DNA from 3 places in the Nesterenkonia halotolerans genome. Region 1 is predicted to be linked to each of the others. Evidence: riboswitches for the same ligand, from Rfam matches in the RefSeq annotation. Region 1 holds a riboswitch; each other region holds the start of a gene.
The links. Region 1 has a riboswitch for S-adenosylmethionine ahead of H4W26_RS04355 (LLM class flavin-dependent oxidoreductase). Riboswitches for the same ligand answer to the same signal wherever they lie in the genome.
Positions count from the first base shown of each region.

Region 2: linked by a shared signal. The riboswitch ahead of H4W26_RS07270 (acyl-CoA dehydrogenase family protein) and the one ahead of H4W26_RS04355 (LLM class flavin-dependent oxidoreductase) in region 1 are both predicted to bind S-adenosylmethionine.
Region 3: linked by a shared signal. The riboswitch ahead of H4W26_RS07250 (ABC transporter ATP-binding protein) and the one ahead of H4W26_RS04355 (LLM class flavin-dependent oxidoreductase) in region 1 are both predicted to bind S-adenosylmethionine.

Region 1 is NZ_JADBEE010000001.1:942,813-953,352, reverse strand. Features, by position in the region: gene H4W26_RS04370 (endonuclease/exonuclease/phosphatase family protein) at 1-615, shown strand, start outside; gene H4W26_RS04365 (hypothetical protein) at 619-951, shown strand; gene H4W26_RS04360 (hypothetical protein) at 1,011-1,994, shown strand; SAM riboswitch class IV at 2,101-2,216, shown strand; gene H4W26_RS04355 (LLM class flavin-dependent oxidoreductase) at 2,280-3,668, shown strand; gene H4W26_RS04350 (ABC transporter substrate-binding protein) at 3,777-5,462, shown strand; gene H4W26_RS04345 (ABC transporter permease) at 5,466-6,503, shown strand; gene H4W26_RS13675 (ABC transporter permease) at 6,523-7,443, shown strand; gene H4W26_RS04340 (dipeptide ABC transporter ATP-binding protein) at 7,440-9,212, shown strand; gene H4W26_RS04335 (NAD(P)/FAD-dependent oxidoreductase) at 9,191-10,354, opposite strand; gene H4W26_RS04330 (helix-turn-helix domain-containing protein) at 10,363-10,540, opposite strand, start outside.
Region 2 is NZ_JADBEE010000001.1:1,585,731-1,596,270, reverse strand. Features, by position in the region: gene H4W26_RS07305 (AAA family ATPase) at 101-1,039, shown strand; gene H4W26_RS07300 (hypothetical protein) at 1,122-1,328, opposite strand; gene H4W26_RS07295 (helix-turn-helix transcriptional regulator) at 1,407-3,068, shown strand; gene H4W26_RS07290 (CoA-binding protein) at 3,133-3,669, opposite strand; gene H4W26_RS07285 (O-acetylhomoserine aminocarboxypropyltransferase/cysteine synthase family protein) at 3,669-4,964, opposite strand; gene acs (acetate--CoA ligase) at 4,961-7,003, opposite strand; gene H4W26_RS07275 (flavin reductase family protein) at 7,084-7,614, opposite strand; SAM riboswitch class I at 7,623-7,709, opposite strand; SAM riboswitch class I at 7,893-7,979, shown strand; gene H4W26_RS07270 (acyl-CoA dehydrogenase family protein) at 7,985-9,199, shown strand; gene H4W26_RS07265 (LLM class flavin-dependent oxidoreductase) at 9,291-10,540, shown strand, end outside.
Region 3 is NZ_JADBEE010000001.1:1,574,104-1,584,643, reverse strand. Features, by position in the region: gene H4W26_RS07260 (ABC transporter permease) at 1-6, opposite strand, end outside; gene H4W26_RS07255 (aliphatic sulfonate ABC transporter substrate-binding protein) at 3-1,085, opposite strand; gene H4W26_RS07250 (ABC transporter ATP-binding protein) at 1,262-2,137, opposite strand; SAM riboswitch class I at 2,147-2,258, opposite strand; gene H4W26_RS07245 (ATP-binding protein) at 2,400-3,533, opposite strand; gene H4W26_RS07240 (hypothetical protein) at 3,520-4,491, opposite strand; gene H4W26_RS07235 (hypothetical protein) at 4,587-5,051, opposite strand; gene panD (aspartate 1-decarboxylase) at 5,238-5,660, opposite strand; gene H4W26_RS07225 (HAD-IC family P-type ATPase) at 5,719-8,286, opposite strand; gene H4W26_RS07220 (hypothetical protein) at 8,313-9,389, opposite strand; gene H4W26_RS07215 (AEC family transporter) at 9,435-10,397, opposite strand; gene H4W26_RS07210 (SseB family protein) at 10,523-10,540, opposite strand, start outside.

The DNA.
Region 1 (10,540 bases):
AGCTCGATTCTGGCCAAGAAGGAGTTCGGGCTGCGTTCTGGACCGGAGGTTCCCGCCCAGCATGAGCATCTCTGGGAAGCGTTTAGAGGCTATGTCACGACTGGCGTAGTCGATCTGGAGAATTACGGCCTCCTGACTCTCGCCTCCGTGCATGCGTTGGCCGGTTCGGATACGCCCTCCACGGTGACTGACACGGACAGTGCTGCAGCGCGTCGGCCATCCAGGGATCGCGCTGGTCACAATGATCTGGCTGCCCTCATGCTTCAAGAGGTGCAGAGCGACCGTTTCATCTTCGCCGGGGACTGGAACGTTGCCCGACTCTTCGATAACACGGCGCCCAAAACGGCCCCGGGCAACAGGGAGTTCTTCCAGATGAGAGACAGTCACGGCTGGCGAGACGCGATGCGCAGATTCCATTCCGATGAAGTCCGGACCTATCTGTCGTCGGGAACAGCACCCTTTGAGCTGGATCATGCTTTTCTCGATGATGTTCTATACGAGTCCTTGACCCGCGCCGATGTGATCGAGGGAGCGCCGGCCGACGAGCTGAGCGATCACGCGCCGCTGCTGTATGAGTTTGGTTCGAGGCCTCCCCAGAAGACGGAGGAATTCTGAAGCATGAGTGCACGGTCAACACGAATGCGACGGCGAGTCGCGCCACTAGCGATCTTTACCGCCACCGCTGCCGGGCTGCTCACCGCGTGCTCAGGCGGGCCGCCGGAACCGCAGAGCGTGGAAGAGGAGGCGCTGCAGTCGATGAGTCATCTCCCGCAGGTCAAAGGTGCCGCGTATTCCTCCCAGGATGGCGTCTTGGAGGTGACGATCTGGGACCCGGAGGAGGAGATCAGCGAAGACGAGGTTCGCGAGTACACGGAGGCTGCAGAAGACGCGACGGATGGCGTGGACGTCCAGATCCACGTCGAGGTCTCACAACCTCCGCAGGGAAACTGAGCATGTCGGGGGAGTTCCGGTACGTGCCTGATGTAGGACGCGGTGAATGGCTTCGTCCCATGGAGGCTGAGCCCTTCGGCAGTGTTCTGTCGATAGTGCCTCGCGGCTACGAGATGTATGCGCGAGTGTTTCACCCTCTCGAGCGTGACCGCCCGGTGGCTGCCAAGACATGGCTCGGCGTTGACGAGGCGACCTACTTTGAAGGCACCTCGGACATCGACGCTTCACTTGAAACGGAGCGCACCACCTGGGCAAGCGTCGCGGAAGCGTTCGGCACCACCATGCACTCAGAAGCCCAGTACGCACGCCTGCAGCGGTCCCTCCACGATGACGCGCAGGAGGCTGTCGCTCCTGATGGGTGGCGCTACGGTGTTCCATCTATGGGAAGCCTCGAGGCGAGGTCGCTCTCGGTCCTCGCCCGCGTGCTTGCCCGGCATACTGCGACCCCCGATGCCGGTATTGCTGCTGTCTGGGAAGGATGGGGTGGCCTCGTGAGCTCGGCTGGGGTGCAGTTCATGGTGGTCGAAACGGGTGACGGCTCTTCGGCTGACCACCACGCCGAGGCAGTTGTGTGGCGCGCCGCGGTGTCGTTTCGTAGGAGGGCTGCTGCCGCCCGCAGGTTCAGCAGGAGGATCCTCCGGTTGGTGAAGCGGACTCTCCCGACGATCGCTTGGAATACGCCGAAACCAGGCTCTGGCGTGCTTCCCCCTGAGATCGCGACCGGTCCGCGGTTCGACCTCCATGGAGAGACCGGGCGGCACTATTTCCTCTTTCAGGCCGGTGCAGAGCACTTCTCCGACCCTGATTGGCCTGCACGGGCGCCGTGGGCCGAGCACCCCCAGTGGGTCCAGTCGCCCAGCCTCCTGTGGCCAGACGATCACTCCTGGGTGCTCGCCACAGAGATCGATTGCGACTCGACGCTGGTGGCGGGAACCAGCGAACTCATCGGCGAGCTGATGCAGACACCCGGCCTCGAAGTGCTCCTCATCCGGACAAACGCTGACCTGACGTGGGACGGTGACGGACTCAACCGTCCTGTGTAGCCGTCTCGCCGGCTCGAGCCCAACACTGATGACGCGTTTCCATTTATGTCAATCACTATGTTCATCACTTGTGTTCAGCTCTGTAGCGCTCTAAGCTGAACCACAGAATCACGAGTTCCGGACCACAGCCCTGGCTGTCCGGACAGCAACCCTCTCACCGTAGTGGGGTGCTCCAGGTGATGATTCGGCCCGGTGTCGCAACCGCCCGGGCAAGTACGGTGCCCCTGCGCCAGCTCCCTCGGAGTACGCAGGAGTGCCACGGTCAAAGAGAGACGTGGATACCTCATGCCTGAGCAGAACTCCGCACGCACCCCGCTGCACTTCAACGCCTTCGTGATGAACACGAACAGCCACATCCACCACGGTCAGTGGCGCCGAGAGGACGCCCAGCAGACCGAGTTCACGGATGTGGCCACGTGGATCAACCTGGCCAAGATCCTCGAGGACGCCAAGTTCGACGCCATGTTCTTCGCCGATGTCTCCGGCCACTACGGAGACTCCGATGCCGACTACTCGGTCTACCTCAACGAGGGGCTCCAGATCCCCTCCAACGACCCGACGGTGCTCCTCGGTGCCCTCGCAGTGGTCACGGAGAACATCGGCCTGGCCACCACCTCCAACGTCTTCCAGTCGCACCCGTTCCAGTTCGCCCGGCAGATCTCCACACTGGATCACATCTCCAAGGGGCGGATCGCCTGGAACATCGTCACCGGCATGCAGGACAACGGCTCCCGCAACTACGGAATGCCACGACTGACCGAACACTCCGAGCGCTACCGCTGGGCCGAAGAGTACGTCGACGTGACCTACAAGCTCTGGGAAGGCTCCTGGGACGAAGGTGCGGTCATCAAGGACCGTTCCGGCTCCCAGTACTCGGACCCCGCCAAGGTGCATAAGATCTACCACCAGGGCGAACGCTACTCGGTGGAGGGCCCCCACCTTCCCTCACCCTCCCCGCAGCGCACCCCGGTCCTCTTCCAGGCCGGCTCCTCCGCCTCCGGTCGCGACTTCGCCGCCCGCAACGCCGAAGCGGTCTTCCTTGCAGCACCGAACCCAGAAGTCGCCAGAGCGCAGATCCAAGACACCCGCGCCCGCGCCGTCGAAGCCGGACGGGCCCCTGAGGACATCAAGTTCTTCCAGGGGCTGAGCTTCATCATCGGGGACACCGAGGAAGAGGGGCAGCGCAAGCTCACCGAAGCCGAAGAGTTCGCCTCGCTGGACGGCTACCTCGCGCACTCGGCGCTGGTGGACCCAGAGGGTCGCGTCTACCCGCCGGAGACTCCGCTGAAGGACGTGCAGACCAACACCCGGCGCGGGTTCACCGAATGGGCGTCCAAGACCATCACGGACCGAGAGCCGCTGGTGGCCGACATCGCCTGGCGCTCCAACCGCAACAACCGGATCGTCGGCACCCCGGAACAGATCGCGGATCAGCTCCAGCAATGGCAGGACGCCGGGGTGGACGGGGTCAACGTCGTCAACTGGGTGATCCCGGGCTCCTTCCAGGAGTTCGCCGACAAGGTGCTGCCCGTCCTGCGCGAGCGCGGACTGGCCCAGCGCGAATACACCCCAGGCACGCTGCGGCAGAAACTGTTCGGCCGCGACCGCCTGCCGGAGACCCACCCCGGTGCGCGCTACCGCGGCGCATTCGCCCAGGTCCCTGCCACCGTCTGAGCGCTGCGCGCCACCATTCTTCCCCTCTGAACCACTCCGAGAAGGAGCCCCATGACCACCCCGCCCTCCCCGAACGCACCCATAAACAAGTGGAGATCCAGACTTCCCATGGGTGCAGCAGCACTGCTCAGCGCCGCCGTCCTCACCAGCTGCGGCAGCGCCTCCGGCCTGGTAAGCACCGAACAGGTCGCCGAGCGGCAGCCCACCGGTGAACCCCAGTCCGGCGGCATCATCGAATACGGCCACCTCCAAGAGCCCAAATGCGTCTACGGAGGCTGGATTCAGGAGAACTTCACCGCGCGCCAGATCCTGGACTCACTGGTCTCTCAGGACAACGACGGCGAGATCGTCCCCTGGCTCGCCACCGACTGGGAGGTCTCCGAGGACCAGCTCGTCTGGACCCTGGACCTGCGCGAAGACGTCTCCTTCACCGACGGCACCCCGGTCGACGCCGAGGCCGTGGCGTACAACTTCGACTCCTGGCTCGACGGCGGCAACGGCACCGCCGCCGCCCACCTGGGCGGGTTCTACGAAGACGCGACTGCCGTGAACGAGCACACCGTGGAGATCCAGCTCTCCGCGCCGTTCTCGCCCTTCCTCTCCACGCTCTCCCAGTCCTACTTCGGCATCCAGTCACCCACCGCGCTGGAGAACCGCAGCGCAGAGGAGAACTGCCGCGCCCCCATCGGCTCCGGGCCCTTCACCGTGCAGGCCTGGGAGAGCGGGCAGTACCTCGAGTTCGCCCGCAATGAGGACTACAACTCCGCCCCCGAGAACGCCAAGCACCAGGGCCCGGCCTACGTGGAGGGCATCCGCTGGAGCTTCATCCCGGACAACACCTCGCGCTACGGCTCGCTGCTCTCCGAAGAGAGCGACGCCGTGGGCGAGATCCCTGCGGTGAACATTGCCGAGGCCAAGGAGCGGTTCGACTTCGAGCAGTACATCACCCCGGGCCGTCCCGTGGTGATCAACCTGAACACCGAGAAGGGCGTCTTCACCGATCAGCAGGTCCGCCAGGCCCTCAGCTTCGCCACCGACCGGGAAGCCAACATCGAATCCGCCTTCCTGGGCACCGTCCCCTTCGAGCCCAGCGGGTATCTCTCGCAGAGCACCCCCGCCTACGACGCCGAGGCGGCCAGCGAGTATCCCTTCGATCTGGACCGCGCCAATGAGCTCCTGGACGAGGCCGGCTGGACCGAGCGCGCCGAGGACGGCACCCGGATCAAGGACGGCGAACGCCTGGAGGTGCTTTTCACCTACGGGTTGAACACCATCGTCACCCCCGACGGGAACACCGCGATCCAGAACTTCCAGGAACAGGCGCGCGCCGCCGGCTTCGACATTCAGCTGCGCCCGCTGACCCCCTCGGAGAACTCCTCCGGGGCCTTCTCCGGCCCGGATGCCTACGACGCCCAGGTCGGCTATTGGACCTCACCCCATGCCGGGATCCTGAACATCAACTATCGCCCGGGGACCGAAGAGGCGCCCAACGGTGCGAACACCACGTTCCTGGTGAATGAGGGCGTCTACGAGACCATCCAGCAGGCGCTGCAGGCCCCGACCTCGGAGGAGGTCGCCGAGCACTTCTCCGACGCGCAGCACCAGCTCAGCGAACTCGCCCCGGCGATCGGGCTCTACACCCAGACCAACACCATCGCCGTCTCGGATTCACTCGCCGGCGTCTGGCTCGAGGAGTCCCAAGGCTCACCGGTCTTCCACGACGCCTACTTCGTCACCGATGAATCCGGTGCTGATAAATCCGACGCCGAAGAATCCACAGAAGAAGAGGGCTGACCCATGACTCTGACCCCCTCCACCGTGCTCACCGAGCCCCTCCAGGCCACACCCGCGCCACCACCATCACAGTCCCCGCGGCAGCGCACCCGACCGGCGCTGATCCTCAGCCTGCTTCTGCGCAAACTCGGAGCGGCCGCCGTCGTCGTCTGGGCCGCCGCCTCGCTGACCTTCCTGATGCAGGCGCTGCTTCCGGGGGACCGGGCGACCATGTTGTTGAACCAGCAGACCGGCCAGGTCCAGGAACGCTCCGCCGAGGAGCTCGCGCCGATCAATGAGATGTTCGGCTTCACCGACCCGCTGCTCGTCCAGTACCTGAGCTTCCTGGGCGGCCTGCTCCGCGGAGACCTCGGCGTCTCCTACCAGCTGCTGCAGCCGGTCACCACCGTCATCGGGGACCAGATCGCCCCGACCGTCATCCTGACCTTCTCCTCCCTGGCAGTCGCCTGGGCCGTGGCACTGGTCCTGCTGGTGCTCACCGCACGCCGCGTGGGCTGGGTGTCCCGGCTGTTCTCAGGGTTCGAAGCCGCCGCCGCCGCGCTGCCGCAGTACTGGCTGGGAATCATCCTGCTGGTGGTCTTCGCTCTCGGCTTGGGACTGTTCCCGGTGGTCGGGGGAGAGGGGCTCATCGGGCTCGTGCTTCCCGCGCTGACCCTGGGCATCCCGCTGGCCGGCTTCCTGGGCCAGACCATGCGCACCGAGTTCGAACGCACCCTGGACGAGCCCTTCGTCCTCACCGCGCGGGCCCGCGGCATGAGCGACACCGCCGTGCGGATCAGACACGTGCTGCGCCACGCGCTGCTGCCCGGACTCACGCTGACCGGCTGGGCCATCGGGTCGCTGTTCTCCGGGGCCGTGATCGCGGAGAACGTCTTCTCCCGGCCAGGCCTCGGCGGGGTGCTGGTCGACGCGGTCAACGGGCGCGACCTGCCGGTGGTCTGCGGCGTCGTGATGCTGGTGGCGCTCATCTACGTCATCGCGAACCTGGTGGTGGACACCGCCTATGTCCTTGTCGATCCGCGCCTGAAACTGACTCACTGAGTCAGAACTGGAGAAACCCATGACCACCACCCTGAACCCAGCGTCAGACACCAAGCCGAGCACAAGCCAGCCGACGACGGCGGCCTCTCAGCTGCACTCCTCGCTGCAGTCCCGCAGACCCAAGAGCAGACTCCGTCAGGTCCCGCTGACCGTCTGGATCGCCGGAATCGTCGCGCTGCTCCTGCTGACCGCCAGCCTCGCGCCCTCGCTGCTGGCCACTCACGATCCCCGCGCCATCCAGCTCGAGTCACCGCTGGCAGCGCCGAACGGGGAGCACTGGTTCGGCACGGATCAGTCCGGACGTGACCTCTACTCCCGGATGGTCCACGGCACGGGAGAGTCTCTGCTGATCGGACTGGGGGCCACCGGCATCGGCGTCGGACTGGCCCTGCTCTTCGGTGCCTGGGCCGGGCTCGGCGGACGATGGGCGGATGCGCTCATCGGCCGGGGACTCGAAGTGTTCTTCGCCTTCCCGACCCTGCTGCTGGCCATGGTCTTCATCACCATCTACGGGCCCTCGGCGCCCACGCTGATCCTGGCCGTGGGGTTGGGGACCGCCCCTGGCTACACCCGCATGGTGCGCGGACAGATCCTCGCGGTGCGCCACTCCGGCTACGTCCAGGCTGCTGAGGCGCTGGGGCATTCACCCTGGCGGATCCTGAGCCGACACATCCTGCCCAATGCGCTGCGCCCGCTGCTGGCGATCCTGACCCTGGGCATCGGACAGTCGATCGTCTGGGCCTCCGGCCTGGCTTTCCTCGGCTTTGGCGTCGCCCCGCCTTCACCGGAATGGGGCGCGCTGCTGGAAGCCGGCCGCCCCTACATCACCGAAGCCTGGTGGCTCGAAATCTTGCCAGGCCTGGCCGTACTCGCCACCGCACTGACCGCCACGGTTCTGGGCAAACACCTCGAAACCGCCTTGGAAGGATCACAGTCATGACCACCACCATCACGAACCCCACCCTCGACACCGCGACCCCGGCACGCACTGAACCCATGTCAGCACTGACCGCCGCAGCCACCTCCCTGGTGACGCTGGAGGACCTCAATGTCTGGTTCACCGACGCTGCCGGCGTGGCACACCATGTGGTGCATGACCTCTCCCTCGAGATCAATCCTGGGGAATGCGTGGCGGTGATCGGGGAATCCGGGTCCGGAAAGTCCGTGACCGCCCGGACGCTGATCGGTCTGACCGGATCCAACTCCCGTATCCAGGCCACCCGCGCCACGGTGGGCGGACGCGATATCCAGCAGACCACCGACGCCCAGTGGCGCAGGATCCGTGGAACGAAGATCGGATTCATCCTCCAGGATGCGCTGGTCTCCCTGGACCCGCTGCGGACTATCGGCGCGGAGATCGGGGAGTCGCTGCGGCTGCACGGGGTAACCAAGGCCTCCCAACGGCGGGACCGGGTCATCGAGCTGTTGGAAGCCGTGGGTGTGCCGGAACCCGAACTGCGAGCCCGGCAGCGTTCCGGGGAGCTCTCCGGAGGCCTGCGGCAGCGCGCGCTGATCGCCTCCGCGATCGCCAATGACCCCCCGCTGCTGGTCGCCGATGAACCCACCACCGCGCTGGACGTCACGGTCCAAGCCCAGGTGCTGGACCTGTTGGCGCAGCGCAAGGCGGCCGGCTCGGCGATCCTGCTGATCAGTCACGACTTCTCCGTGGTGGGCAGGCTGGCCGACCGGGTCCTGGTCATGCAGGGCGGACACATCGTGGAACAGGGCACCGCAGAACAGATCCTCAAGAATCCGCGCCACGAGTACACCCGGCAGTTGCTGGACGCCGTGCCCTCCGGAACTACCAAGGGCGAGTACCTGACCTCAGCGAAGCGCGCCGAGGCCCTGGAGGCCCCTAAGCTCTCCCCGGTGCGGGTCACGGAATCAGGAGATGCGCCGCCGGTTTTGCAGGCGACAGGACTGACGAAGTCCTTCCGCGGCCCCGACGGGGTCACCCGGACTGTAGTCAAGGACGTCTCCTTCGAGGTCCGAGGCGGTCAGACCTTGGGGATCGTGGGGGAGTCCGGTTCAGGAAAATCCACCACGGCCTCCATGGCCCTGGGCTTCCTGCAGCCCGATTCCGGCACGGTGCTGCTGAACGGCAAGCCGTGGAGCGAACTGGGAGTGGCAGGCCGGCGCAGCCGACGACGTGAAGTCACCGTGGTGTATCAGGACCCGCTGAGTTCCTTTGATCCTCGCTGGACCGCAGAACAGATCCTCACCGATGCGCTGGAACCAGCCACCGGTGGCATCGCGTTCGGCGCTCGCCGGAGGCAACGAGTCTCGTTGCGGGAACGAGCCGAGGAGCTGGTGCGCCTGGTGGGGCTGGACCCGCAGCATCTGTCCAAGCACCCGCTGCAGCTCTCCGGCGGGCAGCGTCAGCGGCTTTCCATCGCCCGGGCGCTGGCTCCAGAGCCTGATGTGGTGGTGTTGGATGAGGCGGTGTCAGCGCTGGACGTGTCTGTACAGGCCCAGGTCCTCGACCTGCTCACCGAGCTGCAGCAGCGGCTTGGCACCACGTACGTCTTCATCTCCCATGACCTGGGCGTGATCCACCACATGAGTGATCACATCCTGGTCATGAAGGACGGCGAAGCGGTGGAGTACGGGAATGCCGAGCAGATCTTCCACTCACCGGCGCATCCGTACACGCAGGAGCTGCTGCGCTCGCTGCAGATGCCGACGGCTCACACACCCGTACGTCTTTGAGCCACCGGCGCAGTTGACTGTGTCTCGGGAGGGTCCGGGAAGGAGCGGTCGCCGAACAGAACCTTCCGTGCCGCGGCCCTCCCGAACGGGGTCCGGAGTACCCCGAACCCGGCGCTCGCCATCGTCGGATGCTTCACCTGCGCCAGCGCGTGGCGCATCATCAACCGTCCGGTGAACTTCCGGCGCAGCGCAACGCCGTCGTATTCCCGCAACGCGTTTCTCTGTCCGGTGCGCAGTGCCTCATCCACGGCGACGGCCGCGTAGTCGGAGAGCCGCAGACAAGGATCCAACCCGCCGGCGGTCAGCGGTGACACCGCACCGGCTGCGTCACCGACCAGCAGCCCGTCCGGTGAGCTGATTCGCCGGAGCAGCCCGCCCACGGGGATGGGACCGCCGCGACGTTCTACGTCAGCGGGGGAGCGGTCGGCCTCGGCCAGTCCTGGAGCGCGGGCAGCGAACTCGTCCAGCGTCCCGCGCACCCCGCCGCGGAATCGTCGGGAGTACCCGGCCGTCCCTACATGGGCGTGCTTGCCATCGTTGATCACCCACCCGATGTACCCGGGTGCCAGCCGCGGGTCCAGTACGCAGTGGAAGGCGGGGGAGTCCACCGGCTCCGAGACGTTGAAGACGTCTTCGGCGCCGACCAGGAGGTGCGTGTTGCGGTCCAGCCCCAGGTCACGCGCCACCCTCGATCGCGCTCCGTCCGCTCCCACCACAAACCGCGCGTTCACTGCCACCGACCCCTCAGGTCCGGACACTTCATATCGGCCATTGGAACCGCCTAAGTATCTGGTTCCCAGCCGAAGCTCTGCGCCAGCCTTCGCAGCGGCCCGCGCGCCCGCAGCGTAGAGCGCACCCATCTCACCGACGCGGTATTCATCGCGCTCGCTCACCAACTCCACGGGATCCTGCAGGCTCGGCGGGTAGAGCACCACGCGGCGTATCGCCGGTCCCAGCAGGTGATCGGGCAGGTCGTAGTCGTCCAGAGTGCGTCGGACGAAGATCCCGGTGGTCCTGATGGAGGTGGTCAGGTCCCGGCGCCGGTCGATGACCACCACTGAGTGCCCGTTCTCCGCCAGCAGGGTCGCGACGCGCAGCCCGGCGAGCCCCGCTCCGACCACAAGCACATCGGTGTGTCGCACTTGGGCGCTCATTCCTCTACCCACTCGATGAGGTCGCCCGGCTGGCATTCCAGCACCTCGCACATGGCTTCCAGCGTGCTGAACCGGATCGCCTTGGCACGGCCGTTCTTCAGCACCGCCACATTCGCCGGGGTGATTCCCACCCGTTCCGCGAACTCACCTACGCTCATCTTCCGCTTGGCCAGC
Region 2 (10,540 bases), 640 kb from region 1:
CGTGCTTAGCGCCGCCAGCGTAATCTGACAAGCGCAGTGATAAGCCGACAACGAGAGCCGTACTGTGAGCGGAGTTACATTCACAATATTGGAGGACTCTTTGGGCACTGAAGGTCCTCGCGTCGGACGCGAGCAGGAGCTTGCGCTGGTCCGACAGTCTGCACTCCTGGCGGCGGCGCGCCGGGCGCAGGTCGTCTATCTCGAGGGTTTTGCGGGCGTGGGCAAGGGGACGCTCCTTCGGGACGCGTTCGCGGACTTCGAGGACTGGCGGGAGATCGTCGTCGTCCTGGACCAGGCGCAGAGTGAGATCTCCGGAGATCTGCTGCGTCGGCTCGTGCTTCCACCTGAGACGCAGCTGCGCGACCAGAGCGTGGACGAGCTCGTGAGCGAAGGCCTGCAGCGGGCACAGACCCTGCGTCGTCCGACGGTGATCGCGCTGATCAACACCCAATGGATCGACAGTGAGTCGGCTGAGGCTCTTCTGCGCATCTGCACCCTGCTTCGAGACGCGCCAGTCCTGGTGGTGATGTCTGGACGCCCATCCGCCCGACCGGAGGTCAATCGGCTCAGCGCTTTCGCTCGGAACAGCCCGAACGGGACTCATATCCGGGTCGACCCGTTCCGTCCAGCCGAGACGAAAGAGCTCCTGGCGCAGTATCTGACCACTCCGCTGAGCGCCGGCGTGGTCGACACGGTGCAGGCGCAGACCGCCGGCTACCCTCTGCTGGTGCACGAGGTGGGGCGCCACCTCTCGGCCACTTCCATCGGTACCCGACGACTGGCCATGTCGATCAATGCGACGAAGGCCGGACCTGCAGCTCAGTGGATGCGGCGAGCATTCGAAGAGGCTCTGGTGCCGCTGAGTGAAGAGACGAGAGAGGTGCTGCGCCTCCTCGCCGTCTCTTCCGTGCCACTGGCAAAGCATCAGATCGCCTTCGCGCTGGATTCTCCTGCGGACCTTTCCGACGTCCTGGAATCAGGTCTGGCGGTCTGGCGAGAGGTTGTTCGGATACAAGATTCGCAACGGTCTCATCTGTGAAGCGCTGCTGGCGCTGCTGTGTCCCACGGAGTTTATGGAGCTTCACAGGAAACTGATAGGCATCGTCGATGGTGTTGCTGCCCTAACCCACCGCGTGGAGATCGCCCGAGTCCTGCCCGACTCTGAGCCCATCAGTGAGCTGATCCACGATCTGCGCGATGCCGCCGCGGATTCCCTCCTGCGCGGTGACCTGGAACAGGCGTTCCAACATTTCCTCGCCGTGACGAGCCTGAAGGCTGACGCGCAGGCACTCCAGGATCTGTTGTACTTCGGAGCGATCCTGGGGCACCTCGATTGCTTCCCGCCGTATGAGTCATCGCTCCGATGCCTCAAACCTGGTCCACTGTGACAAGGCGGGCTCGCACTCGTGGCGCTGGACCGCGACAACCTGCCGGAGGCCGTCGCAGCGCTGGAACGGCAGACCCGAGTCGAGCCCGAGGACCCCGCGGCACTGGTCTTCGCACAGGCCGTCGCCCTGGTGGCGGCGGACCTGGGCATCATGGGCACTCCTGGCCGCGCCGAGGCCGCAAAGCGTGAGACGCTGCGCATGCTTGCGGTCAGGGAGCAGCATCTCGACCAGCGCCTGGCCGCGCAGGACCATGGTGATGCACCTCGAGAGGCGATGGAATGGGAGCGAGCGCATGCGGCTGGTTTGAGCGCCTTCATTCAACTATGGCAGGTCTTCGATGCTCAGGATCCTCGCACGGTCCAGGAGGCCGAGGCTGAAATTTCTCACGAGATTCAGAGACTCGAGCAGATACCCAACTCCGAAGCCTTCCAGGTGGGTCTGAAGTCGGCGAGAGGCGCCAGGCGTCGCTATCTCGGCGACCCGGTCGGGGCGTATGCGGACCTCTCCGGTGTCATGGCGGTGACCCCTGACATGAGGTTCTTGACCTTCGCGAAGGCCCAGTTGGCTCGGGTGTTGTTCACGGCTGGACTCTGGAAAGAGGCGATGGACGTGGCGGTAGCCGCGACGGACAGCGCACTGCTGAGGCGAGAGGATGCCACGGCGCTTGTCGCCTATCTGACCTGGGCATTGATACCGATCAGCAGAGGTCGCTCCGCCGACGTCGCCCCCATGATCGAAGAGATCTCGGCTGTGCGCAAGGACGCGGGGGTGCTGGTGTCTTCTGCGCTGGAACACCTGTACGCCTGGACGGCCGTGGTGGATTCCGATCACGCGCGCGCCGTGCGGCACCTGCTGCGACTTCGTGATGAGGCCGGTGGCTGGATGAACGTCGAAATCGACGCGGTGCTGTTGCTGGTCCGTGCGGCCTACTACGCCGGACTGAGTTCCATGATCCCCTCGGTGCAACGCGTCGTCCAAGCCGGTGACTGCCCCGTCGCGCCGCAGTTCGAGGGGTCGGTCGTGGACTATATGGAAGGCTTCCAAGCCTGGGGGAGGCACGACCCGACCGAAGCCATGCGACGATTCGCGCGGGTCGACGAGTGGCTCGAAGCCCAGCCTCCGATGCACCTGACGCAGCAGACCTCTGATGCCGGTGGGTTCCGGCTCTTCAGAGCCTTCACATACCTGGATATGGGTGCGCTGGTCATCGCCTATCCCCAGGAGCTGAAACGGAATCGCGTGACCGTGATCGAGGGGCTTGAGTGGTCCATCGCGCTGTTCACCCGCGTGGGTTCGCCGGGGCTTCTGCAGCTGGCCTTGGAGCAGCTCTCTGCGCTGAGGCCACGGTTGGACCGGCACGCTCCGCTCAAACGGGTCCCGCCCGTCCAGGGGCCGTCTCCGGCGATGACACCGGCGGGAATCATCCCCACTCTGAAGCCGGAGACGCTCCGCGAGAGCGTGGCGAACGACCACACCGGCCCTCTGGACGGGCTGTCGGGGCGGGAGCGCCAGGTCGCTGTTCTGATCGCTGACGGATGGACCAATAAGGAGATCGCCGAGGAACTGGGGGTCTCCGTGCGCACCATCGACTTCCATGTGCGCAATGCGCTGACCAAGTTCGATGTGAGCTCCCGCGACGAGATCCGACACCGGCTGCGCCACGGGACAGCCGGCGGCTGAGGTCGACGGCCGCCGGGCGCCGGGCGCCGTTCAGCGCAACGTGACTCGGGCCCGGCAGCCGCACTCAGCCGTCGAGGATCTGCCGCTTCGCCGAGATGACCCCGGTGTTGAAGCCGGAGAGGTGCAGGTTGCCGTGGAACCGGCCGTGCTCGATCTTCATGCAGCGGTCCTGCACCGCGTTGAGCCCAGCGTCCTGAGCAAGCTGCATGGCTTCCTCGGAGCTGATCCCGAGCTGCGCCCAGATCGTCTTCGCGCCGATCTCGGCAGCCTCCTCCGCGATGGCGGGAACATCCTCGGGGCGGCGGAAGATGTCAACGATGTCCGGCACCTCGGGAAGGTCCTTCAGCGAGGCGTAGACCGGCTGGCCCAGCACCTCTTGGAGCCGCGGGTTCACGAAGTAGACCGTGTAGCTCGAGGAGCTCATCAGGTAGGTGGCCACGAAGTAGCTGGCGCGCGCGGGCTTGTCGGACATGCCCACGATCGCCACGGACTTCGCGCTGCGCAGCAGCTGCAGGCGACGCGAGGGCGACGGCGCGGTCCAGCGGCCATGGGGATGTTCGGCCGTGGCCTCGTCGTCGTTGGTCAGGGTCTGCTCGCTCATCACTTGTCTCCTTCGACTGCGGTGCTCAGCGCCTGGTCCAGGTCCCAGATGATGTCATCGACGTCCTCGATGCCCACCGAGATCCGGATCAGGTCCTCCGGGATGCCGGCTGCGCTCATCTGCTCCGGGGAGAGCTGCTGGTGGGTGGTGGATCCCGGGTGCAGGATCAGGGTGCGCACATCACCCACATTAGCCAGGTGACTGGCGAGCTGCAGGGCCTCGATGAAGCGGGCCCCGGTCTCCCGGCCGCCGCGGATGCCGAAGCTGAAGACCGAGCCCACGCCCTTGGGCAGCATCTCCTTGGCGCGGTCATGATCTGCATGGGAGGGCAGACCCGCGTAGTTCACGTAGTCCACGCGCTCATCGGCTTCGAGCCATTCCGCCACCTTCTGGGCGTTGGCCACGTGCTCGTCGATCCGCTGGGGCAGGGTCTCGATGCCCTGGATCAGGTTGAACGCCGCCTGCGGGCCGAGGGAGGGTCCGATGTCTCGCAGCTGCTCGGCGCGCAGCTTGGTGAGGAAGCCGTATTCGCCGAAGTTGCCCCACCAGGAGAGTCCGCCGTAGGAGGCCACGGGTTCGGTCATCGCGGGGAAGTTCCCGTTGTCCCAGGGGAACTCACCGGATTCCACGATGACCCCGCCCAGGGTGGTGCCGTGACCACCCATGAACTTGGTGACGGAGTGGATCACGATGTCCGCGCCGTATTCGAAGGGGCGGATCAGGTATGGGGTGGTCAGCGTGGAGTCCACCACCAGCGGCACGCCGTGCTGATGTGCGACCTCGGAGAGTCCGCGCAGGTCAGCGATGTCCGAGCTGGGGTTCGCGACCACCTCGGTATAGACCACCTTGGTGTTCTCCTGCATCGCGGCCTCATAGTCTGTGGGCTCCAGCGAGTCCACAAAGGTGGTCTCGATCCCGAACCGCCGCAGCGTGACATCGAGCTGGGTGATGGTGCCGCCGTAGAGCTTGGAGCTGGCCACGATGTGATCCCCGGAGCCGCACAGTGCCGCGAAGACCAGGAACTCAGCACTCATCCCCGAGGCGGTGGCCACCGCACCGATGCCGCCTTCGAGTGAGGCGATCCGTTCCTCCAGCGCGGAGACCGTGGGGTTGCCGATGCGCGAGTAGATGTTGCCGTACTTCTGCAGCGCGAAGAGGTTCGCGGCGTCTGCGGTGTCCTTGAAGACGAAGGAGGTGGACTGGTGGATGGGCACGGCACGCGAACCGTAGACGGCATCGGGGACGGCCCCGGCGTGCAGGGCGCGGGTGCGGAAGCCGAACTGGCGATCGCTCATGGAGCTACCTCTTCTTTTCTCGGCGCGGTCCCGCGCCGTTGGCAGATCTCTTCAATTTTTGGAACACAGGGTTCATTCTGCAGGCTTGTGGTGTCCCCGAGGGTCTCACCGTCATGCAGCTGGGTCAGCAGCCGGCGCATGATCTTCCCGGAACGGGTCTTGGGCACCTCTGGCACCGGGATCACGCTGCGCGGCTTTGCCACCGGACCGATCACCTCGCCCACATGGCTGCGCAGGGCGCCGAGCAGCTCACGCTCTGCCGCGCTTCCGGCTCCACCAGCGGCTTCCAGGCGCTCGCGGGCCGCAGTGGTCAGCACGGTGAAGGCGACGGCGGCATGCCCGGTCATCTCATCAAAGACCGGGCAGACCCCGGCCTCGACCACATCGGGGTGGGAGATCAGCGCAGATTCGATCTCGATCGTGGAGAGCCGGTGCCCGGAGATGTTGATGACATCATCGATCCGGCCCAGGATCCAGAGGTCTCCGTCCTCATCCTTCCGTGCGCCGTCGCCCGCGAGGAACCAACCCTGATCAGCGTATTTCTCCCAATAGGAGGTGAAATAGCGTTCGGGATTGCCCCAGACCGTGCGCGCCATCGACGGGCCGGTATGGGTGAGCACGATATTTCCCTGGGTTCCGTGGGGGACGGTTCGGCCGGCATCATCGACGACGGCTGCGCCCCAGCCCGGCAACTCGCGGCTGGCCGCGCCGGGCTTGAGCTGCGCGTCCTCCGGACGCGGGGAGAGCACCGTGGAGCCGGATTCGGACTGCCACCAGGTGTCCACCATGGGAAGTGCGGGTCTTCCGGCGTCGTCGGTGGTGTTTCTGCCGATCTCGCGGCGGATCCAGTGCCAGGCCTCGGGGTTGACGGCCTCGCCCACGGTGCCGGCGAGCCGGATCGAGGAGAGGTCGTACTGCGCCGGAACGCCCTCGGGGAACCATCCCATCAGTGAGCGCACCAGGGTCGGAGCGGTGTAGTAGGTGGTCACCCTGTGCCGTTCGATGATCTCAAAGTGGCGTCCTTCGTGCGGAGTGTTCGGCGTCCCCTCGAATATCACCTGGGTGGCGCCAGCGGCCAGCGGACCGTAGATCTCATAGGTGTGTGCGGTCACCCAGGCCAGGTCAGCCGTGCACCAGTGGACGTCATGGGTGCGCCGGGCCGGATCCGGATGGGCGAAGAGCCGCAGGTAGGTGTAGAGCGCTCCGGTCAGGTAGCCGCCGGTGGTGTGGACCAATCCCTTGGGCTTGCCGGTGGTCCCGGAGGTGTACATGATGAACAGCTCGGTCTCGGCCTCGAAGAACTCCGGGGCATGCTCGGTGGAGGCAGTCTCCACCACCTCGTGCCACCAGAGGTCACGCCCAGGCGTCCACTCGATGGGGGAGTCGGTGCGGTTGATGACCAGGACGTGCTCAAGGTTCCCGCCGTGCTCGGTGGTCGCCTCGGCCACGGCGGCGTCGGCATTGGCCTTCACCGGGACTGCCTTGCCGCGGCGGAACTGACCATCCGTGGTGACCAGCAGCTTCGCCCCGGTGTCCTCCACGCGGAACTTCAGCGCCTCGGCGGAGAAGCCTCCGAAGACCAGCGAGTGCACCGCACCGAGCCGGGCGCAGGCCAGCGTGATCACGATGGTTTCCACCAGCACCGGCAGGTAGATGACCACACGGTCGCCACGAGTGATGCCCATGGCGGTCAGCGCATTGGCCGCCTGATTGACCCGGCGGCCCAGCTCGGCGTAGCTGACATCCTCGCGGTCACCGGGCTCGCCCTCGAAGTGCAGCGCGATCGTCTCGCCGCGCCCGGCGGCGATGTGGCGATCCACGCAGTTCACGGCCGCGTTGAGCGTCCCACCCTCGTACCAGCCGATCCTCGGGCCGCGCTTGGTGGTCGGGTCGGGCGGAGTCCAGGTGTGGGTGTTCTCCCACGGTGTGGCCCAGTCGAGCAGGGTGGCGGCCTCGGACCAGAACGCCAGGCGCTGGTCCTCGTCAGTCGGGTCGGCCCAGCTGTGGACATCTGCGACCAGCGGGTCTGCGGGGAACACAGCGCGCTGCGCCGTCGAAGAGGGCGCGGCTGTGTCCAGGGCAGGGGAGCGCGAGGTGGTCAACGAGGGGTCCTTCAGGGTCAGCTCAGGGGGGTCAGGGTCTTGAACTCGTGCTGGTGGAAGACCAGACCGGCGGCGTCCTCGGTGAATCCCAGATCCAGGATCTCCAGCACGATGATGTCGTGGTCACCGGCCCTGACCTGGTCGTAGATACGGGTGCGCAGCCACATCGGCACGCCTTCGAGCAGCAGGGCGGAACCGTGGAGCTGGTACTCCACCCCGGTGAAGCGGTTCGCGCGGTCCTTCGAGGCGATCTGCCGGCAGAGCCCGTTCTGATCCCGGCCCAGCACCGAGATACCCAGCTCACTGCCGCTGCGCTCGAGTTTGGGCCAGGTGGAGGAATCGTGCTGCACCGCGAGGGTGACCAACGGCGGCTCCAGGGAGACTCCCACCGTGAAGGTGGACGCGATGATCGCCTCGGGGGAGCCGTCGACCTCCGCGCCAACCGCGACCACGCCTTGCGGGAACTGAGCGAGGGCATGGCGCAGCGCAAAAGAGTCCACGCGAGATGCGGCTGCAGGATCTTCGAGAGTACGAGCAGGGACAGACATATTGATCAACTCCATCGGTCCTGGCGTTAGCACCCGGCATATCCGGGTTGCTGCGGCGTCTCTGAGCCAGATCTCTCAGCCGCTCGGGATGGCTACAGGTTCAAAGCTACGGGCTCGCACCGTGGAGCAGCAAGATTTGTTCGCACTGTGAGACGCCGTATGACGTCCGGAGCCTCCCGGCAACCTAGTGTGTTCAGGTCCGTGAATGAACACACGACGACATGTGAAGTCATGACCATTTGACGAAACAGCATGCTTGTCCTCTATATTTGAGCCCATCACCATCCAGAGCGACTGAGGGATCTGGCCCGTCGACGTCGCAGCAACCCGGGATTGCCGGGTGCTACCGCCAGAATCGATGGAGGAAAGTATGAACATACATCTGCCTGTCTCTGCTGAGCTTCGAGACGCTGTGGAGCGCGCCGGGCTCTCTGCCCTGGATCGTGAACGCCATAGGGAACTGGCCCGTGAACAGGTGCGCACCCTCGCCGACGCCGGCATCGGTCGGCTCCGACTTCCGTTGTCCTCCGGGGGCAGCGGGCTGGACTGGGTGCAGACCAGTGTGGTGCTCCTGGAGCTCGCGGCGCAGGACAGCAATCTTCCCCAGGTGCTGCGCGGGCACTTCGCGGTGGAGGAGGACCTGCTCTGGCGCCCGGCGGGGGAAGAGCCTGTGCAGGGCTGGCTGGCGCGTCTCGCCGCCGGTGAGCTGGTGGGCAATGCGTGGACCGAACCTGGCAAGGGCGGATTTCACCGTTCAGGGACGCTGGTCAGCGAGACTTCCACAGGACCGGTGGTCAACGGAGTGAAGTACTACACCACCGGGGCGATCTTCGCGGACTGGCTCGATGTCACAGCTCGGGACGCCGACGACAATGAGCTTGCGGTGCTGGTTCGTCGGGACCAGCCCGGTGTCCAGATCGAGGATGACTGGGATGGATTCGGTCAGCGCACTACAGGTTCAGGGACCGCACGGCTCTCCGATGCCGCGGTGCAGACCTCGGAGCTGCGTGGACTCACGGACCGCTTCCCCTACCAGACGGCCCTGTACCAGCACATCCTGCTGATCGTCCTGGCCGGGATCGTCGAAGCCGCAGCGCGAGACGCGGCCGCACTGCTGCACGAGCGTCCCCGCACCTATACCCACGCCAACACTCGCACACCCCGCACGGACCCCCAGCTGCTCCAGGTGATCGGTGAGGTGGATGCGGCTGCGGCGCTGGCCAGGGCACAGGTGCTCCACACGGCCACCTATCTTGATGCCGCTTTCGCCGCGCGCACTGCCGGGCCGGAGGAGGCGATCGCTGCCGCCAACGCCGCCGAACTCTCCACTGGACGCGCCCAGGTGGCTCTGCACCGACCGGCGCTGGAAGCTGTCACGCGCATCTTCGACGTGCTCGGCGCCTCGGGAGTCAGCCAGACTCGCGGTCTCGACCGTCATTGGCGCAACGCCCGCACGGTCACCAGCCACAACCCTTGGGTGTACAAGGCCCGGATAGCCGGAGATCACCGCGTCAACGGCACCGAACCGGTGCGGCTGTGGAGCGTGGGCGAGCCAGACCTCCCGGCCGTCACCCAGCTCGTCTGACACTGCCCACGGCGGCGCCCAGACTTTCCACAGCTGGATCCGATTCCGTTGGATGCAGTTCTGCTCGATCCGATTCTGAAGGAGCATGAGAATGACCTACCCCACCACCGAGGCCGGTAAGCGCGAGATCCTCTTCAACGCGTTCGACATGAACTGCGTGGTCCACCAGTCTCCGGGGCTCTGGCGCCACCCGGATGACCGCGCCCGGGAGTACAACACCATCGGCTACTGGACCGAGGTTGCGCAGATCCTCGAGCGGGGCCTCTTCGATGGGCTGTTCATCGCTGACGTGCTGGGCCCCTACGACGTGTTCGGCTCAAACCCCGATGCAGCCTTGCGCTCGGGGGCGCAGATCCCCTTGCAGGACCCGTTCCTGCTGGTCTCCGCAATGGCCGCCGTCACCAAGAACCTGGGCTTCGGCATCACCGCCGGCACCGCCTACGAGCATCCCTACCCATTCTCCCGCCGGCTCGGCACCTTGGATCACCTGACCGGTGGACGCGTCGGCTGGAACGTGGTGACCGGTTATCTGCCCTCGGCTGCGCAGAACATGGGCCAGGATGACCAGATGGAGCACGACCGCCGCTACGACCATGCGGACGAGTACCTCGAAGTCGTCTACAAGCTGCTCGAGGGCTCCTGGGAGGATGACGCGGTGGTGGCCGATAAGGCGTCGGGGGTGTTCACGGATCCGGAGAAGGTGCATCGAATCGAACACCACGGCGAGTTCTTCAAGACCCCCGGCATCGGAGTGGTGGAGCCTTCCCCGCAGCGGACCCCCGTGATCTACCAGGCCGGGGCGTCCACCCGAGGCCGCGCCTTCGCCGGCAAGCATGCCGAGGCGATGTTCATCAATCCACCCACCAAGGAGCTGGCCAAGGCCTCGGTGGCCAAGATCCGCCAGTCCGTGGCCGACGCCGGACGGGACCCCTACTCGGTGCGCATCTTCGCGATGCAGACCATCGTCACCGGACCGGACAACGACGCCGCCCAGGCCAAGTACGACGATCTCACCCAGTACATCGACGCCGAGGGCGGACTGGTGCTGATGTCGGGCTGGATGGGCATCGACCTGAGCCAGTTCGACCTGGACCAGCCCATCGGCGACGTGAAGTCCAACGCCATCCAGTCCACCGTGGAGACCTTCCAGAAGGCCTCAGGGCGGGAGGACGAGGTCTGGACCGTCCGGCAGCTGGCCGAGTGGGTCGGCGTCGGCGGCTTCGGCCCCGTCATCATCGGCGACGGTCCGAGCGCGGCGCAGCAGCTGATCGAGTGGCAGGAGGAGACCGACGTGGACGGGTTCAACCTCGCCTACCACATCACTCCCGGGACCTTCGAGGA
Region 3 (10,540 bases), 630 kb from region 1:
GGTCACTCGTCAGTCTCCTCGATATCGGCCTCGTCGGCGGCGTCCTCGGTGCCTTCGGCGTCGGTGGCCTCGATGTTCTCGGCGAACTCGGTGTAGAACAGTGAATCCAGCGCCTCGTCCACCGCCTCCTGGCTGTCCACGTCGCCGTTCTCCACGAAGAACGGCCCGGCCGCCTCCATCGCGGCGCGGACATCGTCTCCCGGCACCGGATCCACTTCGAAGTTGGTGCGCTCGGTGATGACGGCCTCGGCGATCTCTGGCTCGAGACCGGCGTACTCCGCCAGGATCTCCGCGGTGCCCTCGGGGTTCTCCTTGGCCCACTCGCGCGCCTGCTCGTAGACGTTGACCACGATCTGAGCGATGTCTGGGTGGTCCTCGACGAACTCGCCGGTCGCATTGATCACCGAGTAGGTGTTGAAGTCGACGTTGCGATAGAGCAGCTCGGCGCCGTCGGCTTCGGCGCCGGCCATGATGGGATCAAGGCCGGCCCAGGCGTCCACGTCGCCGTTGGCGAGTGCCTGCCATCCGTCGGCATGCTGCAGGGACTGGACCTCCACGTCATCCACGCTGAGCCCGGCCTCCTGCAGCGAGCGGGCCATGAAGAAGTAGGGGTCCGTCGCAGGGGTGGCGGCGATCGAGGCCCCTTCGAGGTCCTCCACCGATTCGATGTCAGAGTCGCCGTTGGTGACCAGCGCAGACCACTCCGGCTGGTTCTCGATCATGATCGTGTGGGTGTCCGCGCCGACGGCGCGGTTGAGCAGGGCGGCGGAGCCTGCAGTGGATCCCACGTCGATGTTGCCGGCGCGCAGGTTCTCATTGGCGACGTTCGAGCCCGTGGACTGCACCCACTTCACATCGACGTCGAGCTCCTCCAGCTCCTCTTCCAGCCAGCCGTTCTCCAGGATGATCAGGCTGAGCGGGTTGTACGTGGCGAAGTCGATGTTCAGCGTCTCCAGTTGCTCGTCCTCGCCACCGTTTCCTCCGCAGGCCGTGGCGAGCAGGGCGACGACGGCGGCGACAGAGACCGCCTTTGCGGCGGATCCGTGGGAGGCTACGAACGAGTGGGAAGCGGTGGTGCGGGGCATGGGAGAGCCTTTCAGTTCTTCAACGGTGGGCGACTTCGAGCGGAGCCCGAGGAGTTATGTTCAGCAAAGTTCCGTGACGAGTTCCCGGAGAGTGACGGGTCATCTGCAGGTCTACCTGAATCGACTCGGCGGAGAGGCCGCGCGGGGACAGGCGTGCTTCGTCATGCTTTGAGGAGTCAGTGGGTGTGAGAATCCACGCCGAGACCGGAGAAAAGCTCGCCGCGCAGAGCTGCAAGCTCGGCCGAGGCGCGATCTCGGGGGCGAGACCCCGGCACATTCAGCAGTCGCGCGATGGTCGCTCCCTCGGCGGCTGTGGGGTCTTGGGCGTTCTTGCCCAGCAGCAGCACGCGGTCGGCCAGCTGCAGCGCCTCATCCACATCATGGGTGACCAGCAGCACGGTGGTGCCGGTCTGTGCATGGACGTCGAGGAGCAGGTCCTGCATCTTCAGGCGAGTCAGCGCGTCCAGGGCGCCGAAGGGCTCGTCGAGGAGCAGCACTCCGGGTCGGCGAGCCAGCGCACGCGCCAGCGAGGCGCGCTGCGCCATGCCGCCGGAGATCTCCCGGGGCCGCAGTGCAGCGCGGTCCTTCAGCCCGACCAGTTCCAGGAGCTCATCCACCCGCTCGCGGCCCTCAGCCTTGGACAGGCTCCGCGGCAGGCCGAGGCTGATGTTCTTGTAGATCGAGCGCCAGGGCAGCAGGCGCGGCTCCTGGAATCCGACGGCGGTGCGCTCGTCATAGCGCTGCACCGGTGAGCCGTTGATCAGGATCTCCCCGGTGCTGCCGGTGTCGAGACCGCCGACGGCGCGCAGCAGAGTGGATTTCCCGCAGCCCGAGGAGCCCAGAATGGCGAGCACTTCGCCGGGAGCAACGGTCAGGCTGACGTCGCGCAGCACGGTGTGGTCGCCGAAGGACCGGCCGACGCCGCTGAGTCGGACATCGAGTGAGGTGTAGCCCGGCCGGCTGGATGCCACGGGTGACGCGCCGGAGGAATCGGTGGCAGCGCCTTTGGCGCTCACGTCGTCCTCGGTCAGGGTGGAGGCAGGCAAAATCATCAGAGGATACTCCCATCGATCCTGGCGGTAGCACCCGGCGAAAAGACACCTGATCCAGGTGTCCCTGCCCGGGTTGCTGCGGCGTCGACGAGCCAGATCTCTCGGCCGCTCGGGATGGTACAGCCACCAGAATACGCACAGGCGCAGAATCTGATCAAAACTGAGTTCAATGGGTGAGACAAAACGACACACAAGTTCGGTCTCGTGTCGGCGGAGGAGAGGGGGTCAGGGGCCAGGCGGGAGGGGCATCCTGACCGTTGGATCAGCGTGAGGCGCGGTGCAGCAGCTGGTCCAGGATCGGATCGTTGATCCGCCGCGCGGCGCCGTAGGCGGGGTAGTGGAACTGCATCAGGTTCGCGTAGGGATTCACGTCCAGGACCACGGCCTCCGCGGCCGACCCGAGCTCCGGTGCCAGCATGTCCACCGCAGCGGCGCCGAGGCCGGGCACCGCCAGCAGTCCGTCCACGGCGAGATCCTTGAGCTCATCGCTGAGCAGGTCCAGGACGTCCACGGTGAGCCCACCGCCGCGGGCGGTGTCCGCCGTCGGCGTCAGCAGCTGCAGGGCTCCGTGGTCAGGGACCGTCTCGGTCGTGATTCCCATCGGCGCCAGGAAGGTGTCCGTGACGCGGGGCTGCCGGGTCGCAAGATATGCATTGCTCTGCCGGCGCTGGATCTCCGCGGCGGCCAGTTCGGCGACCGTGCTCACGCCGTCGCCGATGACGTAGAACGGGATGCGAGCGATCGCGCCGACCACGGTCTCGCCGACCACGCAGGCGCGGAGGTCCAGTCCCGCACGGTGTTCCTCCACCATGATCACGTAGCGCGCGCTGGAGGTGGCCGAACGGGCCGCCATCGCGGAGGTCCACGCCTGCCGCAGCTGCTCCCGAGTGGTGATGTCCGTGGTGATGCCCCGCCCCGCGCGCCCGGCGGAGGGCTTGACCGTCACCGGGCCGTCGGACTTCTTCAGGTGCTGCACCGCGCGGGTGAACTCGGTGGGGTTGATCGCCCGTCCCTTGGGCGTGGGAACCTCAGCGGCCTGCAGGTATTTCTTGGTCATGGCCTTGGAGGCTGAGACTCGGCGTGCCTGATGGCTGACCAGAGAGGTCACGACAGTGTCCATCCCACCGACCACCATGCCGGAAAGGAAGAAGAGAACATTGGAGTCGTTGATCTTCGTGATCGTCATCTTCTTTCGCCGGGCGGCGCGGTGCAGCAGCATCTCGTGGTCCATGATGTTCTGCCAGCGGTGCAGCTGGTCGAACGCGGGCTCCAGATGTTCGGCGATGAAGCTCTCGAGCGCGCTGGGCGTGGCGCTGCGTTCCAGGGCGGGCCGAGCGGGCGGTGCCGGGGGCATGGTCTCGCTCACGGCCGTGGCGCTGTGATTATCGGGATGCACGAAGCAGGATCTCCTCAGCGATGGCTCCCGCGACGTCATGGGAATCCCCATACGCGGGGTAGTGGGCGGGGCTGATATCGGCCTCGGGCAGCACGGCCCGAACGAACGCGCCCTCAGCGGTCTCCAGGTCGATGACTTCCAGGTCGACGGCGGCGGCATTGAGTCCGGGCACTGCGGCCACGGCCTCGACGGCAAGTTCCTGCAGCGAGTCGGGGAACTCGTCGGTGAGATCGATGTGCAGACCCCCGCCGGAGATCTCCCGTGACTCACCGAGGTGCACCAGCTCGTTCGAGGCCGGGACCCGTGTGTCCACATCGGATCCCGCGGCCTGGGCGGTCGGGTCCCACTCCGGTGGAGAGGCGACCAGAGCATGGCGGCCACGAGCCACGGCATCCTGCTCCAGGAGCTCACGGAGGGTCGAGGTCCCGTCGCCGAGGACCACGGGAGACACCCGGAGCAGCGCGGCGCAGACCCGATCTCCGACGACGAAGACGCGGACGCTGTTCGCGGGAGGCGCCGGAGTCTGTGAACTCTCGTCGGCAGTCTGTGGCTCGGGTTCGGCAGCCTGCTGCTCGGCCGGCGCTTCCCCGGTCGCCTCAGGTTCAGCCCCAGGCTCGAGGGCCGCAGCCTGCGGCTCCGCAGGCTCCATCGTGACGACCTGCGGCTCCACGGGGATCTCCTGGATCTCCAGGTGTCGCCGCAGCAGGTTCGGATCAGAGGTGATGCGCCGTGCGTGGGCGCTGACCAGGGTGGTCACGGTGGCGTCCATCCCGCCGACCACCACGCCGCCGAAGACGAAGACCAGGCTGCGCTCGCCGACGGGGCGCAGCTCCACGCGACGCCGGCGCAGCGCCAGACGGATGAGCTGGTCGTGGCGCGGCACCTCGGCGAACGCGTTCATCGAACGGTTCGCGAGGGTATCGATGATCAGTCGTGCGTCGATGGTCTCAGGCGGCATAGCTCTCAGGATATAGGTTGGCCGTGGTGCCTGCCCCACGCACGGCGGGCAGGCACCACGGCCAGCTCAAGGGTTCAGCGCTCGAGCCCTCAGGCTCAGCTGCTGGAGCTCGAGCCGTTGTTCGAGTTCGAGCCTGTGGTGCCGGTCGTCGAGCCGGTGCTGGACCCGGAGGATGATCCGGTGGAGGAGGAGCCGGACTTCTGTCCTGCGGCTCCGGCCTTCTCGTTGACCTTTGCGGAGGCCTGGCCAGCCACCTTCTCTGCGGGGCCGCCGGCCTTCTTCGCGGCTTCCTCGACCCGGGCTGCGGCATCCACTGCGGCATCGGCCACGGGTCCCTTGGCGTCTTCGGCGCGCTTCTTCACGGACCCTGCCGCTTCGGAGGCGTATTTCTTGGCGGTGTCCTCGGCCTTGGTGACCTGCTCCTGGACCTTGGGGTCCTTCCACTTCTCGGCGGCGTTCTTCTTCACGGTGCTGAGCGTGCGCTCAAATTCTGCTCTGCCTCGCTTGCTGCCGATGAGGTAGCCGATGGCGATGCCTGTGCCCAATGTGAACAGTTTCATGATCAACTCCGTTCTGCCGATGACTGCAGTGTCTCTGTACTGCGTGACTGAATCGAACCTAGCCCGAACTGTGGCTCCGTGTCACGGCCATGACCGCTGAAGAGCCCTGATGCAGTCCAGTTCTGCTCCGGATGAACAACCCAGCTACTGACAGCCCCGAGCGGCCCAGCTCGCTCGCAGCTCAGCTCAGTGCAGCACCGCGGTCCGCGGATTCACCTGGTCGACGGCGCCCGGCACCGGTTCGGCGGGGTCGTTGCCGATCTGCACGATTCGATTCTGCGTGTCCACGTGGACGACCTGTGGCTGGTGCCCGGCCAACTCTGCCGCGTCGACCATCACGTAGGAGATCAGGATGACCAGGTCGTCTGGATGTACCAGGTGGGCGGCTGCGCCGTTGATGCCGATGACTCCGGTCCCACGGGGCCCGGCGATGGTGTAGGTCTCGATCCGCGCACCGTTGGTGATGTCGACGACCTGGACCTTCTCGCCCTCGACGATTCCGGCGGCGTCCAGGAGGTCGGAGTCCACCGTGACGGAACCTACGTAGTGCAGATCCGCGTGGGTGACCGTGGCGCGGTGGATCTTCCCGCCCATGACGGTCCTCAGCATGAAGGGCTCACTTTCGACGAAGCCGGCGAAGCGCCGGGATGGATGAACAGGTTCCCCATTATTCAGCGTCGACCTGCGCACGGGAATTCCCGGAGTCCCCACGGCGCCGGGCCAGCGCTGTGGTGGCCCGGCTTCCGACGTCCACCAATCCGCAGCCGATGATGATGGAGACCACCGAGGCGCTCAGCAGCTCGGTCGAGGGCATTGCGAACAGGTGATATTGCTGGGAGACCGGGACGAGGAGCACCGCGGCCAGGAGCAGGTACATGCAGCTGATCAGGGTCACGCGCAGCGGGGTCAGCGGACGCAGAGCGACGTTGAGCACCCACAGCCCCACCGCTGTCAGGCAGAGGGTCGCCGCAGTCTGGATCGCTGCGGCGGGCTCGGCCAGGTAGCGACCGAACGCGCTGACCGTGACCACGCTGAGCACGATCGCCAGTGCCGTGGGGATCGCGAAGACCACCGAGCGGCGCAGGAAACCTGGTCGATACAGCCTGGTGTTGGGCATCAGTGCCAGGAAGAAGGCCGGGCAGCCGAGCATCAGGAAGTCCACCGTGGAGAACTGGCGCGGGAGGAAGGGGAACTCCCAGAACAGCAGGCCGTACACCAGGCCCAGCAGGATGGCGTAGGCGGTCTTGGAGAGGAAGAGATGTGCCACCCGCTCGGTGTTGGCGATCACCTTGCGTCCCTCGGCAAGCACAGAGGGCAGCCGGTCGAAGCGGCCGTCCAGCAGCACCATGCGGGACACCGCTTTGGTGGCCGGGGCGCCGTCGCCCATCGCGATGCCCAGGTCAGCCTTCTTCATGGCCAGCGCGTCATTGACGCCGTCGCCGGTCATGGCCACGACATGTCCCGCAGACTTCAACGTCTCGACCATCAGTCGCTTCTGCTCGGGGGAGACCCGCCCGAACACGGAGTGGTGCTCCAGCACCTCCCGCAGCGCGGCGGGGTCGCTGGGCAGCGTGGACGCGTCCACTGCGTCGCCTTCCACCGCCATGCCCACTTCCCTGGCGACTGCTGCGGCGGTCTTGGGTGAGTCTCCGGAGATCACCTTCAGCGCCACGTTCTGCTCACGGAAGTACTCCAGGGTGGCACGGGCCTCGGGCCGGACGTTCTCCTTGAACGTCAGCAGCGCCACCGGCGACAGGTCCTGGGGGAGGCGCTCTCCGCGGCCCAAGGGTCCGGTGCCGCCAGGGACGATCGGCCCGTCCAGCGGGGCATGGGCGAGCAGCATGGTGCGCAGGCCACGGCTGGAGAGTGCATCCGTGCGGCGCAGCAGCGCGTCGACCTCAACGCCTGAGGCCACGGCATCTTGACGCAGCATCTCCGGGGCCCCGAGCACCCAGTGTCCTGCCAGGGCGCCGGAGTCCTCAGCGAAGGTCACCGCAGACCACCGGCGGGCTGAGGAGAACTGCACCTGACTGGCGGCGCGATGCCGAGGCAGCGCCCTATAGGGTGCGCGCAGGGCGGCGGCCGTGGCGTTCGCATGCTCATCGGCGCCGAAGAACGCCAGTGCCTGCTCCCATCCATCGGTTCCTTCCAGCGCGGTGGAGTCCGGGCCGCGATCCACCACCTCGGGGTGCCCGAGGGGAGTCAGCGGAGTCGCCTGGTGGAACGCGATGGTGCCGTCGGTCAGTGTGCCGGTCTTGTCCAGACAGACCACGTCCACACGGGCGAGGATCTCCACCGCGGGCTGCTCCTGGATCAACACATTCTGTTTGGAGAGCTTCACCGCGGCCACGGCGAAGGCGATCGTGGTCATCAGCGCCAGACCCTGCGGGATCATCGCCGTCACGGAGGAGACCGCCGTGACCACGGCGTCGCGCCACTGCCCGGAGGCCCAGGCCGCATTCCATCCTCCGAAGGCCTGCATCTGTCCGTTGAGCACCACGGCCACGATGGGCAGCAGGACGAGGGAGAGCCAGAACGCGATCTTCTCCAGCGCACGGCGCAGCTCCGAGTTGATCTTCTGGTAGCGCTTCGCCTCGGTGGCGAGCTTGACCGCGTGGGCGCGCTCTCCGACCGCGGTGACCCGGAACCGACCCGAGCCCGCCACCACGGCCGTGCCGGAGAGCAGCTGCTCGTCACGGCGTTTCGGCACCGCGTCGGATTCTCCGGTGAGCATGGACTCGTCCACGTCCAGGCCCGCGGAGCTGAGCACGGTGCCATCGGCCGGGACCTCATCGCCGCGGTGCAGCTCGATGACGTCGTCCAGGACGATCTGCTCACGGTGGATCTCCAGCAGCATCCCGTCCCGCAGCGCACGTACGCTGTCCTGATGCAGCAGCGCGATGGCGTCCAGCTTGCGCTTGGCGCTGTACTCCTGGAACAGCCCGATGATCACGTTGGCCACGGCGGCGACGGCGAAGAGCAGATCCAGCCACCGGCCCAGCACGATGATGGCCAGCGCGCATATGCCGATGATGAGGTTGAACAGCGTCATCAGGTGCGTGCGCAGGATCTCGGTGAGGGACCGAGAGGTGGTGCGGGGCTGCACGTTCGCCAGTCCGAGCCGGTGACGTTCCAGCACCTGGACCGAGTTCAGGCCTTCGGACTCGAGGGTTGCGGGGTCCACTGCAGACCGGGTCTCCGCGGGATCGCGGATCTCAGTCCTCTGGGCAGCCACAGGGCCAGAGTCTACCGTCCGGGCCTCTAGAGTTCGGGCGGCTCCGCGCCGGTCACCGAGACGATGAGCTCCTCGCCGCTGGCGCCGACCTCCACGTCCAGGTCGAACCCGACGTCGTGACTCTCCTGAAGGCTCTCGCCGTCGTGGAAATGCCGGGAGTCGAAGTTGATCGTGGCTTCCATCTCGGTCTCCGAGGTCTCCCAGCCATCCTCGTCGAAGCCCAGGGAAAGGTCCTCCGGCTCCGGCATCTGCCACGTGATCGACTCCGTGACGACCTGGTTCGGCGTGTTGATCCCCATCGGGCAGCCCGCCGGCATCAGCACCTGCTGGTCGGCACAGCTGGCGAGGTACTCCTCGACCTCCTCGTGCAGGACCTCTTCGGCCGCCTCGGAGGCCTTGAGGTCGAGCGTGATCTGGTGCGCCTCCGCCTCGCCCTGCGCGCCGGCCTCCTGGACCACCACATAGCGCGCGGTGCCCACGAGCCACTCGCTGTCCACCGCGATCTCCACGACGGCGGGGACGTAGGAGCGCAGAGTGGCGGTGTCGTCGACGAGGTTGACCGGCTCTCCGTTCACGTCGATCTGTGCGATGCCGCCCGCCGCGGCGCCCGGCACATCGATCTGCAGCTGGCTCATGGCCCCGGAGGTCAGCTCCCAGTTCTTGAAGACGGCGAGGGTGGACTCATGCGATTCCATCGGCAGCCGCGTCTCGTAGTTCTCGCCCTCCACCGCGAACTGCATGACGGCATCGCCGCCGCCCTCGGGGTCCTCCCCGAAACGAGGATCCTCGATCGCGGTGCTGCTGGCCTCCAGTGGGGAGCCATCGAGCAGGACGCTGTCCACGTTGTCCTCACCGCCGGTCTCCAGACCCTCGGACTCAAAGAATCCCAGCGCCTCGGAGCCGCTTCCGCGGCTGATCGAATCCCAGTACTCCTGGGCGGTGTGGCCAGGCGTGTAGATCTTCTCGCTCACCTGCCAGATGGCCGCACCGCCGGCTGCCAGCGCCATGATCAGCGCCGCCACCCAGGCGAAGAGGACCACGCGGGAGGCGTGCGGCGACTGCTCCGAGTCGTTCTTCGGGGGTGGGGGAGGGGCCTGCGACATAGGGGTCAGCCTAGCAATGACCCGGCGAGCCGATGACCTCCCAGCTCAGCCCAGCAGCACGGCCACGAGCACCACCACCGGGATCGCCGCGATGGTGGTCAGCAGGACCGTGTCGCGCGCGATGACCTCCCCGGCCTGGTAGCGCACGGCGGCGACCAGCACGTTCTGTGCGCTGGGAAGTGCCGCGAGCACGACGGCGGCCAGCACCTCTGGGCCGTCGAGACCGAAGAGCACCTCGGCCAGCAGCCAGGCCAGCAACGGATGCAGGATCAGCTTCAGTGCGGTGGCCAGAAGCACATCACGACGTCGGTCGGCCCGCTTGTCCAGGGGATGGCTGCCGACCAGGGCGAGCCCGAAGGCCAGCAGCATCAGCGGGATGGAGGCGCCTGCCACGATCTCGATGGATTCCTGCACCGGCCCCGGGAAGTGCCAGTCCTGCCAGGAGAAGATCAGGCCCAGCAGGGCTCCGAGGATCATCGGGTTGACTGCCGACTGCGCCAGGCTCCGCAGGGTGGAGGTCCGCGGGTGCGGGCGCACCCGGGAGGTGCCGCCCTGATCCCTGCCGAGCAGGTCCAGGGCGGTCACATAGATCGGGGTGTAGACGGCGAGCTGGAACATGATGATCGGCGCCGCCAGGGCGATGTCTCCCAGCACGTAGGCTGCGATGGGGAAGCCGAGGTTCGCCGCATTGACCAGCGAGCCGCTCATGCCGCCGATCATCAGATCGGAGCCGCTTCGGCCCTTGAGCAGCACCAGGCGACCCAGCAGGATGTACACGCCCAGAGTCGTGAGTGCGCCGATCGCGGCGATGAGGAACTGCGGGCCCAGCACCTGGCTCATCGAGGAGTCCGAGATGGTCACGAACAGCAGGCAGGGCGAGGCGACGAAGAACGCGACGCGACTGAGCACCACCCGCGCGTCCGAGCCCAGCACGCCGAAGCGTCCGATGATCCAGCCGACCCCGATGATCAGCCAGATGACCAGGAAACCAGACAGGACCGCCCCCATGTCTCTCCCTTCGGCTGCGCAGCGTAGATTCAGCTGCTCACTCTAGCCGGGCGGGAAGAGGGTCGGGGGCGGTCCCGAGGAGTTGTGCAGACATGCCCGCGGCCGAGCGACCGCGAGCAGTCAGCTCACTGCTGTGCTTCAGC